3 regions of the Leisingera sp. ABM4_101 genome follow, and region 3 is predicted to be linked to each of the others. Evidence: riboswitches for the same ligand, from Rfam matches in the RefSeq annotation. Region 3 holds a riboswitch; each other region holds the start of a gene.

Region 1 (7,566 bases), 3.0 Mb from region 3:
AAGAAAGCCCTGCGCGAGGAATACGCAGGGCTGTTTGCTTGAGGGGCAGCGTCCGGCCCGGCGGGGAGGGCGTGTAGCGCCCGCCCCGTGGGGGGCGGGACGGGCGCTGCCCGCGCCGCATAGCGGCGCAGGCGGGTTAGTGAGCGTGGGCATGCGCCTCTTCCTCGCGCCATTCCCGCACCGCTTGCACCAGGATCTGGAACGCAGAGCTGAGGAACAGCCCGCCCATGATGCCGGCCACAATGAGGTCCGGCCAGCCGGTGGCGGTGCCCCAGACGCCAAGCGCCGCAATCATCACCGCCACATTGCCAATGGCGTCATTGCGCGAGCACAGCCAGACCGAGCGCACATTGGCGTCGCCGTCCTTGTAACGCGCCAGCAGCATGACCGAGATCAGATTGGCCGCCAGCGCCATGAAGCCGATCACTCCCATGATCTGCGCCTGCGGCACGCCAACGTAAAACACCTGATAGATAGTGGAGCCAAACACCCAGGTGCCCATCAGCAACAGGCTGATCCCCTTGCCCAAGGCGGCCAGCGCCCGGGTGCGTAAGCTGGCGCCGATCACCGCCAGTGAAATACCATAGGTCAGCGCATCGCCCAGAAAATCCAGCGCGTCTGCCTTCAGCGCCTGGCTGCCGGACATTTGGCCCGCCCCCATTTCCACCGCAAACATGCCGGCGTTGATGGCGATCACCAGCCAAAGCCTGCGTTTGTAGTCGTCCGACACCCCGTCGAACCTTGCGTTGTGATTGCAGCAGCCTGCCATTGCTCTTGTCCTCATTCCTGATTCGAGATCAATGTAGGTGCTCTAGTCACTAGAGCTTCAAGAGGTTCTTATCGTGTTTTCCATCGGTGCATTGTCCAAGGCCACCGGCGTCAAGGTGCCCACCATCCGCTACTATGAGGAAATCGGCCTGCTGCCGCCGCCGGGCCGCAATGCCGGCAACCAGCGGCGTTACGGGCAGGACGGCATGGATGCGCTGGGGTTCATCAAACACGCCCGTGACCTTGGCTTTCCGCTGGAGGATATCAAGTCGCTGATGGGGCTGGACGGGCATTTGGGCGATGACTGCGCCGAAGCCGACCGCATTGCCCGCAGCCAGCTGGCCAATGTCCGGGACCGCATCCGCAAGCTGGAGCAATTGGCCTTGGAGCTGGAGCGGATCAGCAATCTGTGCAACGGCGGCAGCGGCGGCTGCTGCAAGGTGCTGACGGCGCTGGGCGACCACAGTCAATGCGCCGGTGATCACGGCTGAGCGTCAGCGTTTCGGCCAGCTCCAGCGCGGCGGCTCCAGCTCGTCAATGCGGGTTTCACCAAATTCCTTCTGCAGGACTACGGACAGCGCCCCCGCGTCCTCCAGTTCCCGGGCCAGATGGCTGTTGTGGGAGACCACGATGATCTGACTGTCGCGGCTGGCGCGTTTGACCAGCCGTGCCAGCGGCGCAATCAGATCCGGGTGGAGGCTGGTTTCTGGTTCGTTCAGCACCATCAGCTCAGGCGGGCGCGGGGTCAGCAGCGCGGTGGCCAAGAGCACATAGCGCAGGGTGCCGTCCGACAGCTCCGCCGCCGACAAAGGCCGCAAGAGCCCGTGCTGCTGCATCTCCACCGCAAACAGCCCGCCCTGCAGCGAGACATCGACGCTGGCGCCCGGGAAGGCATCTTCGATGGCTGCGTCAAAACCCGGCCCGTCGCCGATTTCCCGCAGGGTAGCAATGGCGGCGGCCAGATCCGATCCATCCCCCGATAATGCGGGGGTGCGGGTGCCGACGGCGGGGCGCCGGGCTGGCGAGTCCCGGTCGGTGCGCAGGCTGTCATAGAAGCGCCAGCCACGCATCCGTTCGCGCAATGACAGCATTTCCGGCGCCTGCACCGGGTCGGCGGCATGGGTCATCATGCTGTCAAAGGGACGCAGGTCGCGCGACAGCTCCACCCGCCGGCCGCTGCCGTCCCGGCCCGTCACAACCGCGCCGCGGCGCTCGGCAATGCTGTTGGCGCGGCCCAGGCTTTCGCCGACCCAAAGCGCTTCGGATTTGATTTCGGGATCGTTGCCGAACATCGTCCGCGGCACCGGCGCGGGCAGGCCAAGGTCGACCGCATATCCGTAGTCTTCTGCCGAAAACCCCAGCTTTAGAGCCACAGCTCCCTTGCGCCGAGTGCCCTCAACGGGAACTTCGCCGCGCTTCATGCGGGCGCTGATGTGTTCCGGGCCGGCCCACAGTGTCGACTCCAGCCCGCCCTCACCTGCCAGTGAAGCGATGGCCCTGCCCTGGGCCACCTCCGCCAGCAGCCGCAGCGAACGGTAGAGCGAGGATTTGCCTGCCCCGTTGGCGCCGCTCACCACGGTGAGCTGCTCCAGCGGCAGGGTTGCATCGCGGATCGAGCGGTAGCCGGAGATGGCCAGGGTAATCAGCATGGCGAAGGACCGGATGTGAAAAGCGCTGTGCAAAACCTGCTTGGTTTTGCAGCGCTTCGCAACAGGTCCCGTCAGGCATCAACTGTTCAGCCGATATGGCCCTGGTTTTCGCCGATCTGGCCGCGGTGCAGCAGCAGGTGGTCCAGGATCACGCAGGCCATCATCGCCTCTGCCACTGGCACCGCGCGGATGCCGACGCAGGGGTCGTGGCGGCCCTTGGTGATCACCTCGGTCGCGGAGCCGTCCTTGCGGATCGACTGGCGCGGAGTGAGGATCGAGGAGGTTGGCTTTACCGCAAAGCGCACCACAACATCCTGCCCGGTGGAAATGCCGCCGAGGATGCCGCCGGCGTGGTTGGAGGAATACTCGGGTCCGTTTTCGCCCATGAAGATCTCATCGGCGTTTTCCGAGCCCTTGAGGCGCGCGGCATTCATGCCTTCGCCAATTTCCACGCCTTTTACAGCGTTGATCGACATCATCGCGGCGGCCAGGTCGGTGTCCAGCTTGCCATAGACCGGCGCGCCGATGCCTGCGGGGACATTGCGCGCGACAACTTCAACAACTGCCCCGACCGAGTCATGCGCCTTGCGCAGGGCTTGCAGGTAGTCTTCCCATTCCTGCACTGCGCCTGCGTCGGGGATCCAGAAATCATTCTTCTCAATTGCGTCCCAGTCGAACCGGCTGCGGTCGATCTCCAGCTCGCCCATTCGGGTCATGTAGCCCTTGATCTCCAGCCCGGGCGCCAGCGCCTTGATTGCTTCACGTGCAACACCGCCGGCCGCCACCCGCGCCGCGGTCTCGCGTGCGGAGGAGCGGCCGCCGCCGCGGTAATCGCGGTTGCCGTATTTCTGGAAATAGGTGATGTCGGCGTGGCCCGGGCGGAAGGTCTGGGAAATCTCGCCGTAATCCTTGGACCGCTGGTCGGTGTTCTCGATCATCAGCTGTACGGGCGTGCCGGTGGTCATGCCGTCGAACACGCCGGACAGGATCTTGACCGCGTCCGGCTCATTGCGCTGGGTGGTGTTCTTGTTCTGGCCGGGACGGCGCTTGTCGAGCCACTGCTGCAGCATTTCCGGCGCCAGCGGCACGTTCGGCGGGCAGCCGTCGACGGTGGCGCCAAGCGCAGGCCCGTGGCTTTCGCCCCAGGTGGTGACGCGGAAGAGGTGTCCAAAGCTGTTCATCGACATGAGGCGCGGTCTCCTTTGCGGGACGTGCTTAGCGGGCAGGGGCCTGTGCCTCAAGCGGATTCCTCTGCGGCAAAGGCGAGAGGGGGCGCTGCCCCCGCCGCCTGGGGCGGCTCCCCCGGGATATTTTCTGCCAGAAGAACACGGGATCGGCGCGGGCAGCGGTCCAGTTTGCATGGACCGTAGGTCCTGACGGGGCTTTGGCTTGTCTTTGCTGCGGCTGGGGCATAATGTTCGCGCCACCTCGGGGTGCGCGCAGGCGCTGAGATGACACCCGTTGAACCTGAACCGGATCACACCGGCGGAGGGAAGGTACTGGACAGCCTCCACCCTTGCCCAAAGCCGCAAAGGAGGATGGCATGAAACATCTTGCATTTGCAGCGGGACTGCTCGGCGCCTCGGCAGCCTTTGCCGAGACGCCCGAACTGGTCGTTTATACCTATGACAGCTTTGTTTCCGACTGGGGGCCGGGGCCTGCGGTGGAGAAAGCGTTTGAGGAAGTGTGCGGCTGCGACCTGAAACTGGTTGGAGCGGGCGACGGTGCTGCGCTTTTGGCGCGGGTCAAGCTGGAGGGCGCGCGGTCGGACGCGGACGTGGTGCTGGGGCTGGATACCAACCTGACCGCGGCGGCCAAAGAAACCGGGTTGTTTGCAGAGCATTCGGTCAGCGCCGAGTTTGCGCTGCCGGTGGAGTGGAACGACGCGACCTTTGTGCCTTATGACTGGGGCTACTTCGCCTTTGTGCACAACGCTGATGCCGCAGCGCCCGCGGACTTCAAGGCGCTGGCCGCCAGCGACACCAAGATCGTCATTCAGGATCCGCGCTCCTCGACCCCCGGCCTGGGCCTGCTGCTGTGGGTCAAGGCCGCCTATGGCGACGAGGCGCCGGAGATTTGGAAGGGCCTCTCTGACAACGTCGTGACCGTAACCAAGGGCTGGTCCGAGGCCTATGGCATGTTCCTGGAAGGCGAGGCCGACATGGTGCTCTCCTACACCACATCGCCCGCTTATCACCTGATTGCCGAGGAAGACGGCTCCAAGGCGGCAGCGGCCTTTGACGAGGGGCATTACATGCAGGTGGAAGTGGCCGGCAAGCTGGCGAACAGCGATCAGCCGGAGCTGGCGGATCAGTTCCTGGCCTTCATGGTGTCGGACGCGTTCCAGTCGATCATCCCGACCACCAACTGGATGTACCCGGCGGTGACCCCGGCGGCAGGCCTGCCGGAAGGATTCGGCACCCTGATCGCGCCGGAAAAATCGCTGCTGCTGAGCGAGACGGAAGCGGCAGAGGTGCGCGATGCGGCGCTGGGCGAATGGCTGGACGCGCTCAGCCAGTAAGCGCCTTTCCCGGTATCAGCGCTGCCTTTTTGGTGGCTGCGCTGATATTGGGGACGTTGGGGGCTGTTGCGCTCAGGGCTGAGGCCGGCACAGGGTTTGGCGCCAGCGACTGGGCCGCGCTGCGGTTCACCCTGACCCAGGCGAGCCTGTCGGCGCTATTGAGTGTTGGCCTCGCCATTCCTGTCGCCCGCGCGCTGGCGCGGCGGCGGTTTCCGGGGCGGCGCCTGCTGATTGCGTTGTTGGGCGCGCCCTTCATTCTGCCTGTTATTGTGGCCATCCTAGGCCTGCTGGCGGTCTTTGGCCGGGCGGGCTGGCTGAGCCAGGGGCTGATTTCCCTAGGGTTAGAGCCTGTTCAGATCTACGGACTGCACGGGGTGGTGCTGGCGCATGTGTTCTTCAATCTGCCGCTGGCGACGCGGCTGATCCTGCAGGGCTGGCAGGAGATCCCCGCCGAACGCTTCCGGCTGGCGGCGCAGCTGGATGCCGGGCCGCTGGCGATGTGGCGGCTGCTGGAAGGGCCGATGCTGCGGCGGGTGGCGCCAGGGGCGCTGGCGGTGGTGTTTGCCATTTGCCTGTCGAGCTTTGCGGTGGCGCTGACCCTGGGCGGCGGGCCGAAGGCGACGACCATTGAACTCGCCATATATCAGGCCTTTCGTTTTGACTTTGACCTGGGCCGCGCGGCGCTGCTGTCGGGTATCCAGCTGCTGCTGACCGGTGCCGCCGCGATGGTGGCGCTGCGGGTGTCGGCGGGTGAGGGCTTTGGTGCGGGCCTGGACCGGGCGGTGCGGCGCTGGGACGGGCAGGGCGGCTTGGCGCGCGGTTTGGACGGGTTCTGGATTATCCTGTCCGCGGCGTTTTTGCTGCTGCCGCTGGCGGCGATTGTGCTGGCGGGGATGCAGGGGCTGACAGATTTGAACAGCGGTGTTTGGCAGGCGGCGGGCAACTCCATTCTGGTTGCCGCGCTCAGCACCGTGATTCTGCTGATGCTGGCCCTGCCGATGGCCGCTGCGGCTGCTGCCGGGCGTAGCGGCATGAGCGAGCTGTCGGGTATCCTGGGGCTTGCGGCCTCGCCGCTGGTGATCGGCACCGGGCTGTTCATCCTGGTCTACCCCGTTGCGGACCCTTTTGCGCTGGCGCTGCCGGTGACAGCGCTGGTCAATGCGGTGATGGCGCTGCCCTTTGCCATGCGCATTCTGGTGCCGCGTGCACGGGAGGTGCTGGGGCGCTATGGCCGCTTGTCGCTGTCGCTGGACATGCAGGGCTGGGCGTTTGTCCGCCATGTCTACCTGCCGCGAATGCGGGCGCAGACCGGGTTTGCCGCAGGACTGGCGGCCGCCCTGTCGATGGGGGATCTGGGTGTGGTGGCGCTGTTTGCTGATCCGGAGTTCGCAACGCTGCCCTTGCAAATCTACCGGCTGATGGGGGCCTACCGGATGGAGGCGGCGGCAGGTGCAGCATTGCTGCTGCTGCTGCTGTCGATGGGGGCGTTTTGGGTTTTGGACCGCGGAGGGCGCTGGCATGCTGAGGCTTGAGGCCTGCCGGATCATGAATGGCGATTACGCGGTGGAAGCGGATCTGGCGATCGCGCGCGGCGCTTGCGTGGCTGTGATCGGACCCTCCGGCGCCGGGAAATCGACGCTGGTGGAGGCGATTGCCGGTTTCCTCCCCGTCACCCGCGGGCGCATTTTGTGGAATGGCACGGACCTGACCCGCCAGGCGCCGGGCAAGCGGCCGGTGGCGATGCTGTTTCAGGACGGCAACCTGTTCCCGCATCTGACCGTGGCGCAGAATGTGGCGCTGGGGCTGCATGCGAACTTGCGGCTGAACGCGGCGGAGTGGGGCCGGGTAGAGGCCGCGCTGGCCCGTGTCGGGCTTGACGGCATGGGCACCCGCAAGCCTGCGGCGCTGTCGGGCGGGCAGCAAAGCCGGGTGGCGCTGGCGCGGGTGCTGGTGCAGGGGCGCGACATTCTGCTGCTGGATGAGCCCTTTGCCGCGCTGGGCCCGGCGCTGAAGGCTGAAATGCTGGATCTGGTGGCAGAGCTGGCGCGCGAAAGCGGCGCCACGGTGCTGATGGTCAGCCATGACCCGAACGACGCTCGCCGGATTGCGGATCAGGTGGTGCTGGTGGCGGAGGGAAGGGCGCATGAGCCGCAACAGACGGCGGAGCTGCTGGACAACCCGCCGCCTGCCTTGAAGGCGTATTTAGGTTAAGCGGCCAATGCCGTTTCCCGCGTTTTTGTAATCATCAGGGCTGCGCTGGCGGCTTCGTTGCCTTTTTGCACAAAGTGCGCGCGGTAAATTGCCATGTGATGTTCGGTTTCCTGGAAGTGGTGCGGGGTCAGTGAGACCGACAGCACCGGCACCCCGGTGTCCATGCCGGCGCGCATCAGCCCGTCGACCACCGCCTGGGCGACAAAATCATGCCGGTAGATACCGCCGTCGACAACCAGCGCTGCACAGGCTACGGCGGCGTATTTTCCGGTCTTTGCCAGTTCCTGTGCCAGCAGGGGCATTTCAAAGGCGCCGGGCACGTCGAACACGTCGACCTGCTCTGCCGGGATCAGCTGCAGGAAACCCTCCAGCGCCTGGTCGACAATATCGGCATGCCATTGCGCCTTGATGAAGGCA
Region 2 (7,566 bases), on a different contig from region 3:
GTTCCTTGCGGGTTTCGATTTCATTCAAGTAGTCAGTGTAAAGGCTCATGGCTATCCCGGCGAGTAAGCGTTCAGGTGATGGGGGGCCCAGGTTGCAGAAGCAGCCGACGGGCCCGGGTCTCATTTTGTATGCGGCGGTATACCATCCGGGAGGGCTTTGCAAGATCCCTGGCAGTGGCACGATGCCCCATCTGAACGGCCGGTGCCGCTGCGCGTTCGGGGTTCGCAGTTTTATCGCTGGATTGGCGTGTGATCCAAGCGTGACGAATCCGCGCAGACCTTGGGGCGGGCATGTTCAGCCGTGGCCGCCATCGTGGCTGAGGGGGCGCAGCAAGCGGCCGGCGGCCTGGTGAAGGAGTATTGAAAACACCCCCAGTGTCAGCATCGCGGCAAACATCAGGTCGGTTTTCGCGCGGCCGTTAGCCAGCAGCATCAGGTATCCAAGCCCGCGCGAGGCGCCGACCCATTCGCCGATCACAGCGCCGATGGGCGCATAGACCGCTGCCAGCCGCAGGCCGGACGCCAGCGAGGGCAGGGCCGCAGGCACCCTGATTTGCCATAGAATCCGCGACGGTTTGGCCTGCATGGCCCGGGCAAGGTCCAGATACCCTGGCGGGGTTCGCATCAGCCCGTCCAGAAAGGCAGAGGTGACCGGGAAATAGATGATCAGGACTGCCATGGCGATTTTCGACCACAGACCGTAGCCCAGCCACAGGGTCAGGATAGGGGCCAGGGCAAAGACTGGCAGCGCCTGGGTGAAGACCAGCACCGGCTGCACCAGGGTGCGGACCGCCGGAGATGCCGCCAGCTGGATGGCAGTGGCAATGCCCAAGGCGGCACCGATTACCAGGCCCAAAAGCACCTCGGCAGCGGTTACCGCCGTGTGTTCCGCGATGATCCAGCGATGGATCCACCAGGTTTCTGCCACCAGGGCCGGGCCTGGCAGGATAAAGCGGGGCAGCCCGGTCAGGCTGACCACCGCCTGCCACAGCAGGAGCGCAGCGGCGGCTGAGGCGAGGCCGGCCTTCCAGCCTGTCATCGTGCCACCGGGAACCCGGCCCAGGCCGCATCAAAGAAGGCACGCTCAAGTTCCACCGCGCGGGTGAACAGGCGGGTGGCCTCGGCCTGCGCTTCCGGTTCCAAGGCGGGGTAGGCTGCGTCCAGCTGTGCCCTGAGGTAGGCCACGACGCCTGCGAAGCTCTCGCCTGCGTGCAGGGTGATCCATTCGCCCAGCCAGAACGGCAGGTCCGCGGCCTGGTCCTCAACTGGGGCGGCCCAGTCCAGATAGATCCATTCAGCCACCACCAGGACCGCCAGCATGTTGGTATAGCTGCCGGACTGGCGGGCCTCGTCCATCAGGGCCTGGAAGGCGCGGGTTTCCGGTGCCGGCTGCTGGCCGCTGGAAGGCACGCCCAAGGCGTTGAGGCTGCGCAGGAAATAGGTGTCTTCCGGTCCGCAGATCAGGCCGAGGAACCGGGCGCCGGGCACCACGTCGGCCAAGCTGGGGCCATGGGCGACGGCAGCGGCCAGAAGGCGCACGAAGCCCTCGACAAAAAGGTAATCCTGCTGCAGGTAGCCGGCCATCTTGTCCCGGTCCAGCGAGCCATCGGCCAAGGCATCAGTGAAGGGATGGCGGGTCGCTGCGTGCCAATCGTCACGGCAGGTAGCGCGGAGCTGTTCGGTGATACTCATCAGTGGCCCTTTCTGAGAAGTGTGAGGAGACCCGCCTGCACCTTCATCACTTGCGGCGCGGCGGCGGGCCGGGGCAGGGGGATTTGCGGGGCAGGAACATCAGTTAGCCCCTGCACTGTCAGGATTTGGATTGAATGGCCCATGCGGGCGGCTTCGCCCGGGTCGTGGGTGACCAGCAGAACAGTACGGTCCTGCAGCAATTCGGCGGCAAGATCCTGCATGTCAGCCCTGGTTTGCGCATCCAGTGCAGAAAAGGGTTCGTCCAGCAGGATGACGGGTTTGTCTTCCATCAGGGTGCGCGCAAGCGCCACCCGCTGGCGCTGGCCGCCGGACAACGCGGCAGGTTTCTTGTGCGCATGGTCTGTCAGCTGCACCCGTTCCAGCAGATGCTGCAAACGGGCAGGGTCGCCCTTGCCGCCGCGCAGCCTGGCGCCGAGAGCGATATTCCGGGTGACGGTGGCCCAGGGCAGCAGCAGGTCGCTTTGTGCCATGTAGGCCACGCGCGGGGCGGGATCGGAGCCGTCCGACGCAGAGATCGTGCCGTTAAAGTCCGCCCCTGTCCGCAGCCCGGCGATCAGCCGGAGCAGGGTTGTCTTTCCGGTGCCCGAGCCGCCCAGAATGCAGGTCCACTGTCCGGCGGGCAGATCCAGTTTCAGCGGCGCAAACAGCCGTGCGCCGCCGATGCTGGCACTGCCCGCAACAGTGATCCCGGGCGCCGGCGTCATGGTTCCAGGCCCATCTGCCAGAACCCGGCCTCAAGTTCTGTGGCAGTGGAGAATGCCCGGCACAGGGACTGCCAGACCGGCAACTGGTCATAGGCTGTCCCCAGCCGCCGTTCCAGGGCGCTGTCCAGCAGGATGCCGGTATCGCGGCAAACCTGCTGGTACTCTGCCCCGGCATAGGTGCCGATCCAGGCGCTGTATTTATCGCTGGCGGCCTCTTGCGACAGCCGTGCGCCGATTTCGCCGTACCCCATGACGCAGGGGGCAAGTGCAGCCAGCAGGGTCAGGAAATCGCCGGAGTAGCCCGCCTCCAGCACATAGCGGGTATAGGCCAGGTTGCCGGGGCGTTCGGGGGTGGTGAACAGTTCCTCCTGCGGGATGCCTGCCTCTGCACAGATGCTGATATGCAGCTTCATCTCCACGCTGATCAGCGCGTTGACTGTGGCCGAGGCGGCCAGCATTTCCACGTGGGTTTCGGCCTTGACCACCGCCAGCGCCCAGGCGCGGGAGAAGTGGACCAGGAACACGTAGTCCTGACGCAGGTAGTGCAGGAAGGCTTCGCGCGGGAGCGAACCGTCGCGCAGGCCTTCGACAAAGGCATGGCGGGTGTAGTCGCGCCACAGATCGCCAGCCGCCGCCCGCATCAGCCCGAAAGCGCGGCCATAATCCGGAGCCGCGCTCATTTCGCGGTCACGTCGATGGTGATGGCCTCCACCGCATTGGTGCTGCTGATCATGCCTTTTTCTTGAAGGAACGCCTCGAACCGTTCATAGCGGCCGGCGTCAAACCCGGCCGGGCGCAGCGCAAAGCGGGGCAGGGTGTCGGTCCAGGCGCGGGCGTTCAGTTCATCTTGCAGTTCAGGTGACGTGCCCGAGAAGATTTCCCAGCTTTTCTGCGGGTTGTTGACGATGAACTGGGTGGCCTTTTCGGTTGCCGCCAGGAAGCGTTCAACCTTGCCTGCGTCCATGGTTTCGGGATTGGCAACATAGATCAGCTCGTCATAGGAGGGCACGCCTTCCTCCTCAATATAGAAGCAGGTGCCGGGGCGGCCTTCGATGTCCATCTGGTTCAGCTCGAAGTTACGGTAAGCCCCGATCACCGCATCGACTTGGCCGCTCATCAGCGAAGGCGACAGGGAGAAGTTCACGTTGATCATCTCGACGTCGTCCAGGGTAACGCCGTGCTTGCCCAGAACCGTTCCAAGGACAGCCTCTTCGACACCGGCAACAGAGAAGCCGATCTTCTTGCCCTTCAGGTCGGCGGGGGATTTGATCGGGCCGTCCTCCAGGACAAGCAGGCAGTTGAGCGGGGTGGCAACCAGGGTTCCGACCCGTTTCAGCGGCAGGCCTTCGTGGATCTGAAGATGCAGCTGCGGCTGATAGGAAACCGCCAGATCGGCCTGGCCGGCGGCCACCAGGCGCGGCGGGGCAGAGGGGTCTGCAGGCGGCACGATCTCCACCTCCAAACCCTGTTCGGCAAAATACCCCTGTTCCTGCGCTACGATGACCGGCCCGTGATCGGGGTTGATGAACCAGTCCAAAAGCAGGGTCATCTTGTCCTGGGCTGCGGCGGGGGTAGCGGCCAGAAGGGCAAGTACGGTTGCAAGTCTTTTCATGGAAGGCGTTTCCTTTGTGTTCACATGCGGGGGGCGAAGGGTGTTTGGCCGGCCGGATCTGTCAGCGGCAAGCGGCAGGCCATTGGCGGTGGAAGTGGTGGACAGGGCCGTGGCCTTGGCCCACCCCAAGCCCGTCAGCGGCAGCAATTGCACCTTGAAGGTAGGCGTGGGCTTCGGTGGCGGCCTGGGCCAGCGTTAGGCCTTTGGCAAGGCCCGCGGCAATGGCAGAGGACAGGGTGCAGCCGGTGCCGTGGGTGTTGGCCGTCAGCAGGCGCGGGGCGGTGAATTCGGCGATGACACCGTCAGCCGAGATCAGAAAATCATGGCAGGTGCTGCCGGTGCTGTGGCCGCCTTTCATCAGGACAGCCTTGGCGCCCGTGCGGCAAAGAGCTAGCCCCTGCGCGGCCATCCTGTCCGGATTGTCTGCGGGTGCCTCGTTCAGAAGGGTTGCGGCCTCCGGCAGGTTGGGGGTCAGCAAGGTTGCGCGCGGCAGCAGTTCCCGGCGCAGCGTGTCCACGGCCCCCTGCGCCAGCAGGGCGTCGCCGGATTTTGCCACCATCACCGGGTCCAGGACAACCGGGCCAGGATAGTCCGCGATGGCTTTGGCGACGGTTTCGATGATCTGCGGCGTGGCCAGCATGCCGATCTTAATGGCGCGTACATCCAAATCGCTGAGTACCGCATCGATCTGGGCGGCGACCACATCCAGCGGGATCTCATGCACCGCCGTGACCTGACGGGTGTTCTGGGCAGTGACTGCGGTGATGACGCTGGCGCCATACACTCCCAGCGCCGACACGGTCTTGAGATCCGCCTGGACCCCGGCGCCGCCGCCGCTGTCGGATCCTGCAATAGTCAACGCAATATGGGCCATTGGCACCCCCCCCAAAAAATTAAGGGCACCGCATACGGAATACGTCTTCAGGTTTGAGACCGTTCCCTACGCCGGTATTGCCCGGATCAGGTTCGATGGGTTAGCGCATCAGCGCCTCTCAGCCCCAAACGGGGCACCCCAACGGTTGCAGGCTGGATAGCAACGCCGCTGCTTTCCGTCAACGCCGCGCAGGGATGGCGCCGTTTTTTCCAGCCGCACCGCTGGTCATTGGGTGAAAAATTCAGTTGGATGGCACCGTCCCGGCTGCAGGCCGCCGGGCAGGAGAAGGCCAGAAAGGAAGCGCGCTGCCGTGGCAGGAGATGAGGATTGTTTTCAAGTTGCGCCATCTGCACGCGTCCTGACGCCAGAGGCTGCGGGTGTTGAAGTGCTGTTGAGGTGCATCGGCCGCAAAATACCGTTCCGGGCAGGGCCGCAGGCTTCCAGGCCGCTGCAGGACGGGCCGGGCGAAAAGCAGCGGGTCTATTGCGAAAGCTCCGGCTCGACTGGAGCGCCAAAGCTGATCCGCCGCCGCCCGGCCAGCTGGCGCGCCAGCTTTGCTGTCAATGCGCGGCTGCTGGCGGCAGGGCCGCAGGATGTCTATGCCGTGCTTGGGCATCTGGGGCATTCGCTCAGCCTGTATGCGGCAGTGGAAGCGTTGCATCAGGGTTGCGGGCTGGCGGTTTTGTCCAGGCAAAGCCTAGTGCAGCAGGCCGCCGCGGTCCGGCAATTCGGGGTGACAGTGCTATATGCGACGCCCAGCCAGCTGCGCCTGCTGACCGGCGCAGCCAAGGGCGTTTTCGAAGGCGTCAGGCATGTGATGTGCGGCGGTGGCAAGCTCGATGAGGCCCTGCGCAATGCCCTGGCGGACCGGTTTCCGGGGGCGCAGGTGCTGGAGTTCTTTGGCGCGTCCGAGACCAGTTTCATCTCTGTATCAGATGGCAGCACGCCGCCAGGATCGGTGGGCAAGGCCTATCCCGGGGTTGAAGTGCGGATTGGCGGTGGCGGCGCGCCGGGGGAGGCCGGGGAGATCTGGGTGAGAAGCCCGTATCTGTTTGAAGGCTATGAAGGAGGCAGCAGCGATCTGACGGCCTGGGACGATGGGTTCCTGTCAATCGGGGAAATCGGGGTGCTGGATGCTGGCGGATACTTGTACCTGCGGGGGCGGCGCAGCCGTATGGTGACGGTCGCGGACCAGAACGTTTTTCCTGAGGCGGTCGAGGCAGTTCTGCTGGCGGAACCCGGTGTTGCTGCTGCGGCGGTGCTGGCGCTGGAAGATCCGCTGCGCGGGCACCGGATCGTGGCGGTGGTGCAGGGCGGCGGCAGCGGGGCCGCACTGCGCAAGGCCTGCCGGGCTGCCTTGGGAGACGCTGCTGTGCCGCGGGAAATCCGCAAGACAGACAGGATGCCGCTGCTGCCGGCCGGGAAGCCGGACCTGCAGCGTCTTGCCCGGATGTGGCAGGAGGGGGTGCTGTGAGCCGGAGTTTTATAATCGCTGCCTGCCGCAGCGCGGTTGCGCCGCGCAATGGCGCTTTCAGGGCCTGTCTGCCGCATGATTTGGCGGCGCCTGTGATCAAGGATGTGCTGGCCAGGGCAGGCCTGGCACCGGAGCAGGCAGGCGAGCTGGTGCTGGCAAATGCCCTGGGAGCGGGGGGCAATCCTGCCCGTATTGCCGCCCTGGCAGCGGGGCTGCCGGAGCGTGTTGCGGGCCTGAGCCTGGACCGGCAATGCGCGGGCGGGCTGGATGCGGTGATCCTTGGCGATGCGATGATCCGTGCTGGGCTGCATGATGTGGTGATTGCCGGCGGTGCCGAAAGCTATTCCCGCCGCCCGGTCCGGATGCACACCTTTGCCGATGGCCGCCCGCCAGAGGCCTATGATCAGGCGCTCTTTACCCCCTGGCCGGACCGCGACCCTGGCATGGCGGAAGCGGCAGAGGCGCTGGCGCAGCAGCTGAAAATCAGCCGCGATGACCAGGACGCCTGGGCGCAGGACAGCCATGCCAAGGCCCTGTCTGCAAGACCGCGGCTGGCAGCAGAGATCACCCCGGTTGCAGGTCTTGGCCAGGATAGTTTCAGCCGGGCACTGGCACCCCGGCTGTGCGCGCGGGCCCGGCCGGTTTGCGGCAGCATCACTGCAGCGAACATGGCCGTTGCTGCGGATGCCGCGGGGTTTGTGCTGATGGTTTCGGAAAAGATCGCCCGGCGGCATCCGGGTCCCGCTGCAGCTGTGCTGGCTGGTGCCACCCTGGGCGCGGATCCAACGCAGCCGGGTCTCGCACCGGTCCCCGCTGTGGCTGCGGTGCTTGGTCAGGCTGATTTGACGCCGCGCGATCTTGCCGCGGCGGAGGTCATGGAGGCCTTTGCGGTTCAAGCCATTGCCTGCCAGCAGGGGGCGGGACTGCCGCAGGAGATTGTCAACCGGCACGGTGGCTCCCTGGCGCGCGGCCATCCGATCGGGGCTTCGGGCGCGATCCTGGCCGTGCGGCTGTTCCACGACTTGGCGGCGGGCGGCGGCACCGGCCTTGCGGCCATCGCATCCGCCGGCGGGCTGGGCAGCGCATTGCTTTTGCAGGCCTGAGCCTAGGGCAGTTTGCGGATCCGGTCGCTGGCGCGGATTTCGCCATCACCCACGATCCGGCACAGCACGCCGCGCAGGCGCAGGGG
Region 3 (7,566 bases):
ACGAGGAGCATCGCCGCGCTGCTCCACTGCCAGCAGTTCTGCGCGGCGCGCGTCCACATCCAGCGGCTCGGCGGGCTGCGGCGCGCCGAACACCCGTGTCAGGAAGTCCTGGTAGGTTTGCAGGCTCAGGCGCTCGACTGTCTTGCGGAAGACGGCAGGAGGGATGCCCGCGGCCCGGTGCACCGGCTGCAGGCTGCCGTTCACCGCGGCCTTGCGGTGGAACGGATCAGGACGCCCCTGCTGCCAATGGGCATAAGCCGCCACACCAAAGGACCAGGCCAGCAGGCTGAGCCGCTCATAGCCGGAAAGATCCGGCAAGCCGGCGTCCAGATTGGTGTAATCACTGGCAAACAAGATGTCTTGCGGGCCATCCAAGTGCCAGAACACTTCCGGCCCCACGGCCCAGCCGCCGAAAACCACGATGACCTCGGCTGCCTGGTTCTGTTTGAGCCAGCGGAACTCCACGGTTACAGCTCCCGCGCCAGCCGCAGCATGCCTGCGGTGATTTCGCTCAGCTGATCCTGCGTCGTGATGAAGGGCGGCATGGTGTAGATATTGGTCCCGAAGGGGCGCAGGAAGACGCCCATTTCATGGGCGCGCGCGTGGGCCTCGTCCGCCGAGACCCGGTGCTTCATTTCGATAACCCCGATGGCGCCCAGCACCCGCACGTCCGCCACATTGGGCAGATCGCGGGCCGGGGCCAGTTCGGCCTGCATCTGTTCGCCGATTGCCGCCACCGTGCCGCGCCAGTCCTGACCCGTGAGCAGGTCCAGCGAGGCCTTGGCGGCCGCGCAGGCCAACGGATTGCCCATGTAGGTCGGCCCATGCATGAACAGGCCGGGATTGCCGCCGCCGATGCCTTTCGCCACCCGGTCATTGGTCATGGTGCAGGCAAATGAGATATGGCCGCCGGTCAGCCCCTTGCCGAGGCAGATGATGTCCGGCTCGACGGTGCAGAAATTGGTGGCGAACAGCTCCCCAGTGCGGCCGAAACCGGTGGCGATCTCGTCGAAGATCAGCAGGATGCCCAGCTCGTCGCACAGGGCACGGGCCTGGTTCAGATATTCCGGATGATAGAAATACATGCCACCAGTGCCCTGAACGACGGGTTCTAATATGAAGGCGGCGATCCTCTCGGCGTTGGCTTCCAGCACTGCGCGCAGCTCACCCAATCCGTTCTGCGCCGGGTCGTCCACCCAGTCCTCGTGGATTCGGACCGGCGGGCGGGAGACAAAATGCTGCACGCTCAGCGCGCCCTGGAACAGGTGGTGCATGCCGGTGTCCGGGTCGCAGACGCTCATCGCCTTCCAAGTATCGCCGTGGTAGCCGGAGCGGATGGTGGCAAACTCCTTGCGCGCCGGCTGGCCAATGGCGTGCTGGTACTGCACAGCCATCTTCATCGCCACTTCGACCGAAACCGAGCCGCTGTCGCAGTAGAAGATACGGGTGAGGCTTTCGGGCGTGATTTCCAGAAGCTTGCGGCCAAGGTCGATGGCCGGGTCATGGGTCAGCCCGCCGAACATCACATGCGGCAGGGTGTCGAGCTGTTCGTGGATTGCCTTGGTGATCACCGGGTTTTTGTGGCCGTGCATCATGCACCACCAGGACGACATGGCGTCGATCAGACGGGTGCCGTCGTCGAGCGTAATATAAACCCCCTCGCTTTCCTTCACCACAAATGTGGGCCCCGGTTTGGCGACGTTGGTATAGGGGTGCCAAAGGTGCTGCTGGTCGAATTCCAGCTGGCTGAAGTCTGCCGCGCTCATGCCGTCTCTCCTTTGGCCAGCGCCTCCTCGATCAGGTCCACCCGGATGCTGGCCTGAAAGGCCACCGCCAGCGCGTCGGAGGTCAGCTCCACTAGCACCGGCAGCCGCCCCAGATGCGCCACTTGGCCGAACTGGCAGATGGTTTCCTCCACCGCCGGTTCCGCGTCGCCGATGAAAGCAACGCCCACAACGGTGCAGCCCGCATCCCGAAGCGCTTTCAGCGACAGCAGCGTGTGGTTGATCGTCCCCAGCTGCGTCCGCGCACACAGGATCACCGGCGCTCGCCAGCGGGCGACGAGGTCGAGATACAGCATCTCACGGTTCAGAGGCACCATCAGCCCGCCTGCCCCCTCGGCCACCAGCACGCCATCGACTTTAGGCAAAGACAGCGCATCCGGGTCGATCTCCAAACCCTCGGCCTCCGCCGACAGATGCGGCGAGGCGGGCAGCTGCAGTAGGTAGCCCTCCGGCAATGCCCGACGGCCCGACAGGCGGGCCACTGTCTGGCTGTCGGTCTCCTCTTCCAGGCCCGATTGCACCGGCTTCCAATAAGCTGCGCCCAGCGCCTGCACCAGGCCGGCGGAAAAGATGGTCTTGCCAATGCCGGTGTCGGTTCCGGTGACAATCAGCGCGCTCATGCTGCACTCTCCATTTCCCGGGCGAGGTCTTCAAACATCCGGGTGATGACCCCTGCCGCCGTATTCAAAGTGATCGACAACCGCAGCCGCGAAGTGCCGCGGGGCACCGTCGGCGGGCGGATGCCGCGGATGTCATAGCCGCGGGCCTGCATCGCAGCGGCCAGCGCCATGGTGCGTTTGTCGTCGCCAATCACCACCGGCAGGATCTGGCTTTGAACCCCCTCCAGCCCGCAAAGGCGCTTGGCCTCGCCTTGGGCATGGGTGATCCCCTGCCAAGCCTGTTCCCGACGGCCCGGGTTCTGCTGAAGTTCCTGCAAGGCCGCCCGCACCAGTGCCGCGTTCAGCGGCGACGGGGCAGTGGCAAAGATAAACCCGCGGGCCTTGTTGATCAGCGTCTCGATCAGCACCCGCTGACCGCAGATCAGCGCGCCCGAGGCGCCCAGCGCCTTGCCGCAGGTGTGTAAGGAAAGGACGTTGGGGCGGTGGGCGATGCCTTGCGCCAGTCCGCGACCCAGATCGCCGAACACACCCGTCGAATGGGCCTCGTCCACCACCAGAACAGCACCGGTGACATCCGCCAGCGCAATAAGCGTCTCCAGCGGGGCGAGGTCTCCATCCATCGAATAGACCGCCTCAACCGCGATCCAGACCTGGCCTGCGCCGCCTGACGAGCGCCAGTCCTTCAGCACCCGCGCAGCGTCTTCCGCATCGCCATGGGCAAAACTGCGCGTCTCAGCCCGGCCCAGCCGCATCCCGTCATGGGTGCTGGCATGGATCAGCGCGTCATACAGCACCAGGTCGCCCTGCTGCGGCAGGGTGGAGAAGATCGCCTGATTAGCGTTGAAGCCGCCGCCCATGAACAGTGCCGCCTCAGTGCCGAAGAACTCCGCAGCCTCCGTCTCCAGCAGCTGGTGTTCCGCGTCATTGCCGCGCAAGAGGCGCGAGCCGCCTGCCCCAACCGGCACCCCGCGGGCCAGCGCATCGGCAGCGGCGGCACGCAGCACATCGCTGCCTGCCAGCCCGAGATAGTCATTGGAGGCAAAGTCATAACCGTCCCGCGGCATCAGCTGCCGGTAGCGCCCGCGCGAGCGCAGCGCTTCCAGCGATTTCTCATGCCTCGGAAAGGCGCTTGCCATCAGCGGCTGCCGTCGCAGCCTGCCGCCATCGCGGTGATGCCCAGACGGTCGAAGAGCTGCTGGTCCTTGTCCTCTTCCGGGTTGTCCGCGGTCAGCAGCGTGTCGCCCACAAAGATCGAGTTGGCACCGGCAAAGAAGCACATTGCTTGCATCTCGTCCGACATGTCGGTGCGGCCTGCGGACAGGCGCACATGCGATTTCGGCATCAGGATGCGGGCCAGCGCCACGGAGCGGACGAATTCGATCGGATCCAGTTTTTCGACATCGGCCAGCGGCGTGTCGGCAATCGGGATCAGCATGTTCACCGGCACCGAATCCGGATGCTCCTCCAGCGTTGCCAGTGCCAGCATCATGTCGATGCGGTCCAGCTGCTGCTCGCCCATGCCGACGATGCCGCCCGAGCACACCTTGATGCCTGCCTCGCGCACCCGGTTCAGGGTGTCGATACGGTCGGCAAAGGTGCGGGTGGTGATGATCTCAGAGTAGTAGCGCTCGGAGGTGTCGATGTTGTGGTTGTAGTAATCGAGACCGGCATCCCGCAGGCGGAACACCTGCTCTTCGTCCAACATGCCAAGGGTCATGCAGGTTTCCATGCCAAGATCCTTTACCCCCTGCACCATCGCCTCCAGCGCGGCCATGTCGCGGTCCTTGGGCGAGCGCCAGGCGGCGCCCATGCAGTAGCGGGTCGCGCCGCCTTCCTTGGCTTTCTTGGCCTCGGCGATCACCCGCTGCACTTCGATCAGCTTGGACGCCTGCAGCTGGGCGCCGTTCCTCGCCGACTGGGAGCAATAGGCGCAATCCTCGGCGCAGCCGCCGGTTTTGATGCTGAGGAGCTTGGATTTCTGCACCTGGTTGGGGTCGAAATACTGCCGGTGCACGCTGTGCGCCTGGAACAGCAAGTCCATGAAAGGCTTGTTGTAAATCGCTTCCGCTTCCTCGCGGGTCCAGTCGGTGCGGATGGGTGCAGCGTCCAGCATGCTGTCTCCTGTTCTCGTATACCTGACGGCCATGCGCGGATGGCGTTGCGGCGTTTTATAGATAATTTCAATGCCGCCGATCAAGCGCCAAAGCCGCGCTGCAGCGATTTGCCTCAATTCGGCACCAATATCGCCCGTAGATCACTGATATTAAATAAGAAAAATAATCTACAAAATTTTCAGTTGACGGAAGGCCCGCGCCTCCCCTACCCCTAAAGCCTCGCAGGGGAGTCCCGCCCAAGGGACTGAGAGGCGTCATGGTGCGGGGCATCCCGGACCGGCGGCGCGACCCTTTGAACCTGACCCAGTTGATACTGGCGTAGGAAGCAAGAAGCATGGCGCGGCGCCCCGGCCCCAACCCGTGTTTCGGACAGGCAGCATGCGTGCACCGGCCGTACACCGGCTGTACACCCCCCTGCCCGTTTTCCTCCGTCCCGGCTCAATTGGTGTTTTTGAACCGAAGGCCCGTAGGAACACCAGATGAACGTCCCCAACCCCAAGATCACCACCGGCGCATTGCCCGCATCGCGCAAGATCTACGTCAGCGGCGAGGTCCATGAGGACATCCGCGTGCCGATGCGCGAGATCGCCACCCACCCCACCGCGGGCGAGGCGCCGCTGCCGGTCTATGACAGCTCCGGCCCCTATACCGACCCCGATGTGCTGACTGACATCCGTGAGGGTCTGCCACAGCTGCGCCGCCAGTGGACCCTCGCCCGCGGCGACGTTGAGAGCTACCAGGGCCGCGATGTGAAGCCCGAGGACAACGGCTTTGTCGAGGGCGACCGGCTGGTGCCGGAGTTCCCGGTGAAACCTGCGCCGTTGCGCGGCAAGGACGGCAAGGCGCCGACCCAGCTGGCCTATGCACGGGCAGGCATCATCACGCCGGAGATGGAATACGTCGCGATCCGCGAAAACCAGCTGCGCGAGCTGTCGCCCTGCCATGCAAACCGCGACGGCAATGACTTTGGCGCCAACATCCCGGACTACGTGACGCCGGAATTCGTGCGCCAGGAAATTGCCGCGGGCCGCGCCATCATTCCCGCCAACATCAACCACCCGGAAATCGAGCCGATGATCATCGGCCGCAATTTCAAGGTGAAGATCAACGCCAATATGGGCACCTCTGCCGTCACCTCCTCGATGGAGGAAGAGGTGGACAAACTGGTCTGGGCGATCCGCTGGGGCGCCGACACGGTGATGGATCTGTCCACGGGCCGCAACATTCACAACACCCGGGAATGGATCGTGCGCAATTCGCCGGTGCCGATCGGCACCGTGCCAATCTACCAGGCGCTGGAGAAGGTGAACGGCATCGCCGAGGACCTGACCTGGGAAGTGTTCCGCGACACGCTGATTGAGCAGGCGGAACAGGGCGTCGATTATTTCACCATCCATGCGGGTGTACGGCTGCACATGGTGCCGATGACGGTGAACCGGGTGACGGGGATTGTCTCGCGCGGCGGCTCAATCATGGCCAAGTGGTGCCTGCATCACCACAAGGAGAGCTTCCTCTACGAGCATTTCGAGGAAATCTGCGACATCTGCCGCCAGTATGACGTCTCCTTCTCGCTTGGCGACGGGCTGCGCCCCGGCTCCATCGCGGACGCCAATGACGAGGCGCAGTTTGCCGAGCTGGAAACCCTCGGTGAACTGACCAAGACTGCCTGGGCCAAGGACTGCCAGGTGATGATCGAAGGGCCGGGCCATGTCGCCATGCACAAGATCAAGGAGAACATGGACAAGCAGCTGGAGTGCTGCCACGAGGCGCCGTTCTACACGCTGGGGCCGCTGACCACTGACATCGCGCCGGGCTATGACCACATCACCAGCGGTATCGGTGCGGCGATGATCGGCTGGTTCGGCTGCGCGATGTTGTGTTACGTGACGCCGAAGGAGCACCTGGGCCTGCCCGACCGGGACGACGTGAAGACCGGTGTGATCACCTACAAGATCGCCGCCCATGCTGCCGACCTCGCCAAGGGTCTGCCGGGCGCCCAGCGCCGCGACGATGCGCTGAGCCGGGCGCGCTTCGAGTTCCGCTGGGAGGACCAGTTCAACCTGTCGCTGGACCCGGACACCGCGCGCGAATTCCACGACCAGACCCTGCCGAAACAGGCGCATAAGGTCGCCCATTTCTGCTCCATGTGCGGGCCGAAATTCTGCTCGATGCGGATCAGCCACGACATCCGCTCGGAAGCGCAGAAAGAGGGCATGGAGGCGATGGCCGCCAAGTTCCGCGAGGGCGGCGAGCTGTATGTGCCTGCTGCCGAAGCTGCGGAACCGGCGGAATGATCACCATCGCAGGCGCGGGCCTTGCCGGTCTCGCCTGCGCCTATGAACTGGCGCAGCGCGGGGCGGCAGTCACCGTCTATGAGAGGGGCGAAACCCCCGGAGACAGCAGCGTCGCGCGCTTTGCGGGCGGCATGCTGGCGCCCTGGTGCGAACGCGAAAGCGCCGAGGAGGAGGTGATCACCCTCGGCAGCCGCGCCTTCGATTGGTGGGCCAAGGTCACGACCGTCCACAGGCGCGGCACGCTGGTGGTGGCGCCTGCCCGCGACCGGGCGGAGCTTACCCGCTTTGCCCGCCGCACCACCGGTCACCGGGGTGTGGACGGGGTGGAGATTGGAGAGCTGGAACCGGCGCTGGCGGGACGGTTTGCGCAAGGGCTGTTCTTTGAGCAGGAAGCGCATCTGGACCCGCGGCGGGCGCTGCGGGACCTGAGCGCCAAGGTGCAGGAACTGGGGGTCGGGATCCGCTATGGCGCCCCCGCCCCGGGCCGGGTCACGCTGGATTGCACCGGGATGGCGGCGCCGCTGCCCGGATTGCGCCCGGTGCGCGGCGAGATGGCTATCCTGCATTGCCCGGAGGTGGAGATCCGCCGCACTCTGCGCCTGCTGCACCCGCGGATGCCGCTGTACCTCGTGCCGCGCGGCGACGGGCATTTCATGATCGGCGGCACCATGATCGAGAACAGCTCTGACCGCGCCATCAGCCTGCGCTCGCTGAGCGAGCTTTTGAGCGCGGCCTTTGCCCTGCACCCGGGCTT

What was found. A riboswitch is a leader RNA that binds a small molecule or an ion and turns the genes downstream of it on or off. The one in region 3 is predicted to bind thiamine pyrophosphate.
Region 1: another riboswitch for thiamine pyrophosphate. It lies ahead of thiB (thiamine ABC transporter substrate binding subunit); the one in region 3 lies ahead of thiC (phosphomethylpyrimidine synthase ThiC).
Region 2: another riboswitch for thiamine pyrophosphate. It lies ahead of thiD (bifunctional hydroxymethylpyrimidine kinase/phosphomethylpyrimidine kinase); the one in region 3 lies ahead of thiC (phosphomethylpyrimidine synthase ThiC).

The regions. Positions count from the first base shown of each region.
Region 1 is NZ_JBSWTV010000002.1:614,238-621,803, reverse strand. It holds gene ACXAEK_RS03995 (malonate--CoA ligase) at 1-42, shown strand, start outside; gene ACXAEK_RS03990 (cation efflux transmembrane domain-containing protein) at 137-769, opposite strand; gene ACXAEK_RS03985 (MerR family transcriptional regulator) at 843-1,259, shown strand; gene ACXAEK_RS03980 (AAA family ATPase) at 1,263-2,417, opposite strand; gene aroC (chorismate synthase) at 2,504-3,604, opposite strand; TPP riboswitch at 3,837-3,928, shown strand; gene thiB (thiamine ABC transporter substrate binding subunit) at 3,961-4,938, shown strand; gene ACXAEK_RS03965 (thiamine/thiamine pyrophosphate ABC transporter permease ThiP) at 4,914-6,470, shown strand; gene ACXAEK_RS03960 (thiamine ABC transporter ATP-binding protein) at 6,457-7,149, shown strand; gene ACXAEK_RS03955 (6,7-dimethyl-8-ribityllumazine synthase) at 7,146-7,566, opposite strand, start outside.
Region 2 is NZ_JBSWTV010000003.1:52,698-60,263, reverse strand. It holds gene ACXAEK_RS22200 (bifunctional aconitate hydratase 2/2-methylisocitrate dehydratase) at 1-49, opposite strand, end outside; gene ACXAEK_RS22195 (ABC transporter permease) at 296-1,039, opposite strand; gene ACXAEK_RS22190 (TenA family protein) at 1,036-1,692, opposite strand; gene ACXAEK_RS22185 (ABC transporter ATP-binding protein) at 1,692-2,417, opposite strand; gene tenA (thiaminase II) at 2,414-3,097, opposite strand; gene ACXAEK_RS22175 (ABC transporter substrate-binding protein) at 3,094-4,029, opposite strand; gene thiD (bifunctional hydroxymethylpyrimidine kinase/phosphomethylpyrimidine kinase) at 4,091-4,903, opposite strand; TPP riboswitch at 4,950-5,054, opposite strand; gene ACXAEK_RS22165 (AMP-binding protein) at 5,289-6,377, shown strand; gene ACXAEK_RS22160 (thiolase family protein) at 6,374-7,480, shown strand; gene ACXAEK_RS22155 (hypothetical protein) at 7,483-7,566, opposite strand, start outside.
Region 3 is NZ_JBSWTV010000002.1:3,645,583-3,653,148, forward strand. It holds gene ACXAEK_RS18990 (pimeloyl-ACP methyl esterase BioG family protein) at 1-465, opposite strand, end outside; gene bioA (adenosylmethionine--8-amino-7-oxononanoate transaminase) at 468-1,766, opposite strand; gene bioD (dethiobiotin synthase) at 1,763-2,404, opposite strand; gene ACXAEK_RS19005 (8-amino-7-oxononanoate synthase) at 2,401-3,540, opposite strand; gene bioB (biotin synthase BioB) at 3,540-4,517, opposite strand; TPP riboswitch at 4,732-4,860, shown strand; gene thiC (phosphomethylpyrimidine synthase ThiC) at 4,998-6,812, shown strand; gene ACXAEK_RS19020 (FAD-dependent oxidoreductase) at 6,809-7,566, shown strand, end outside.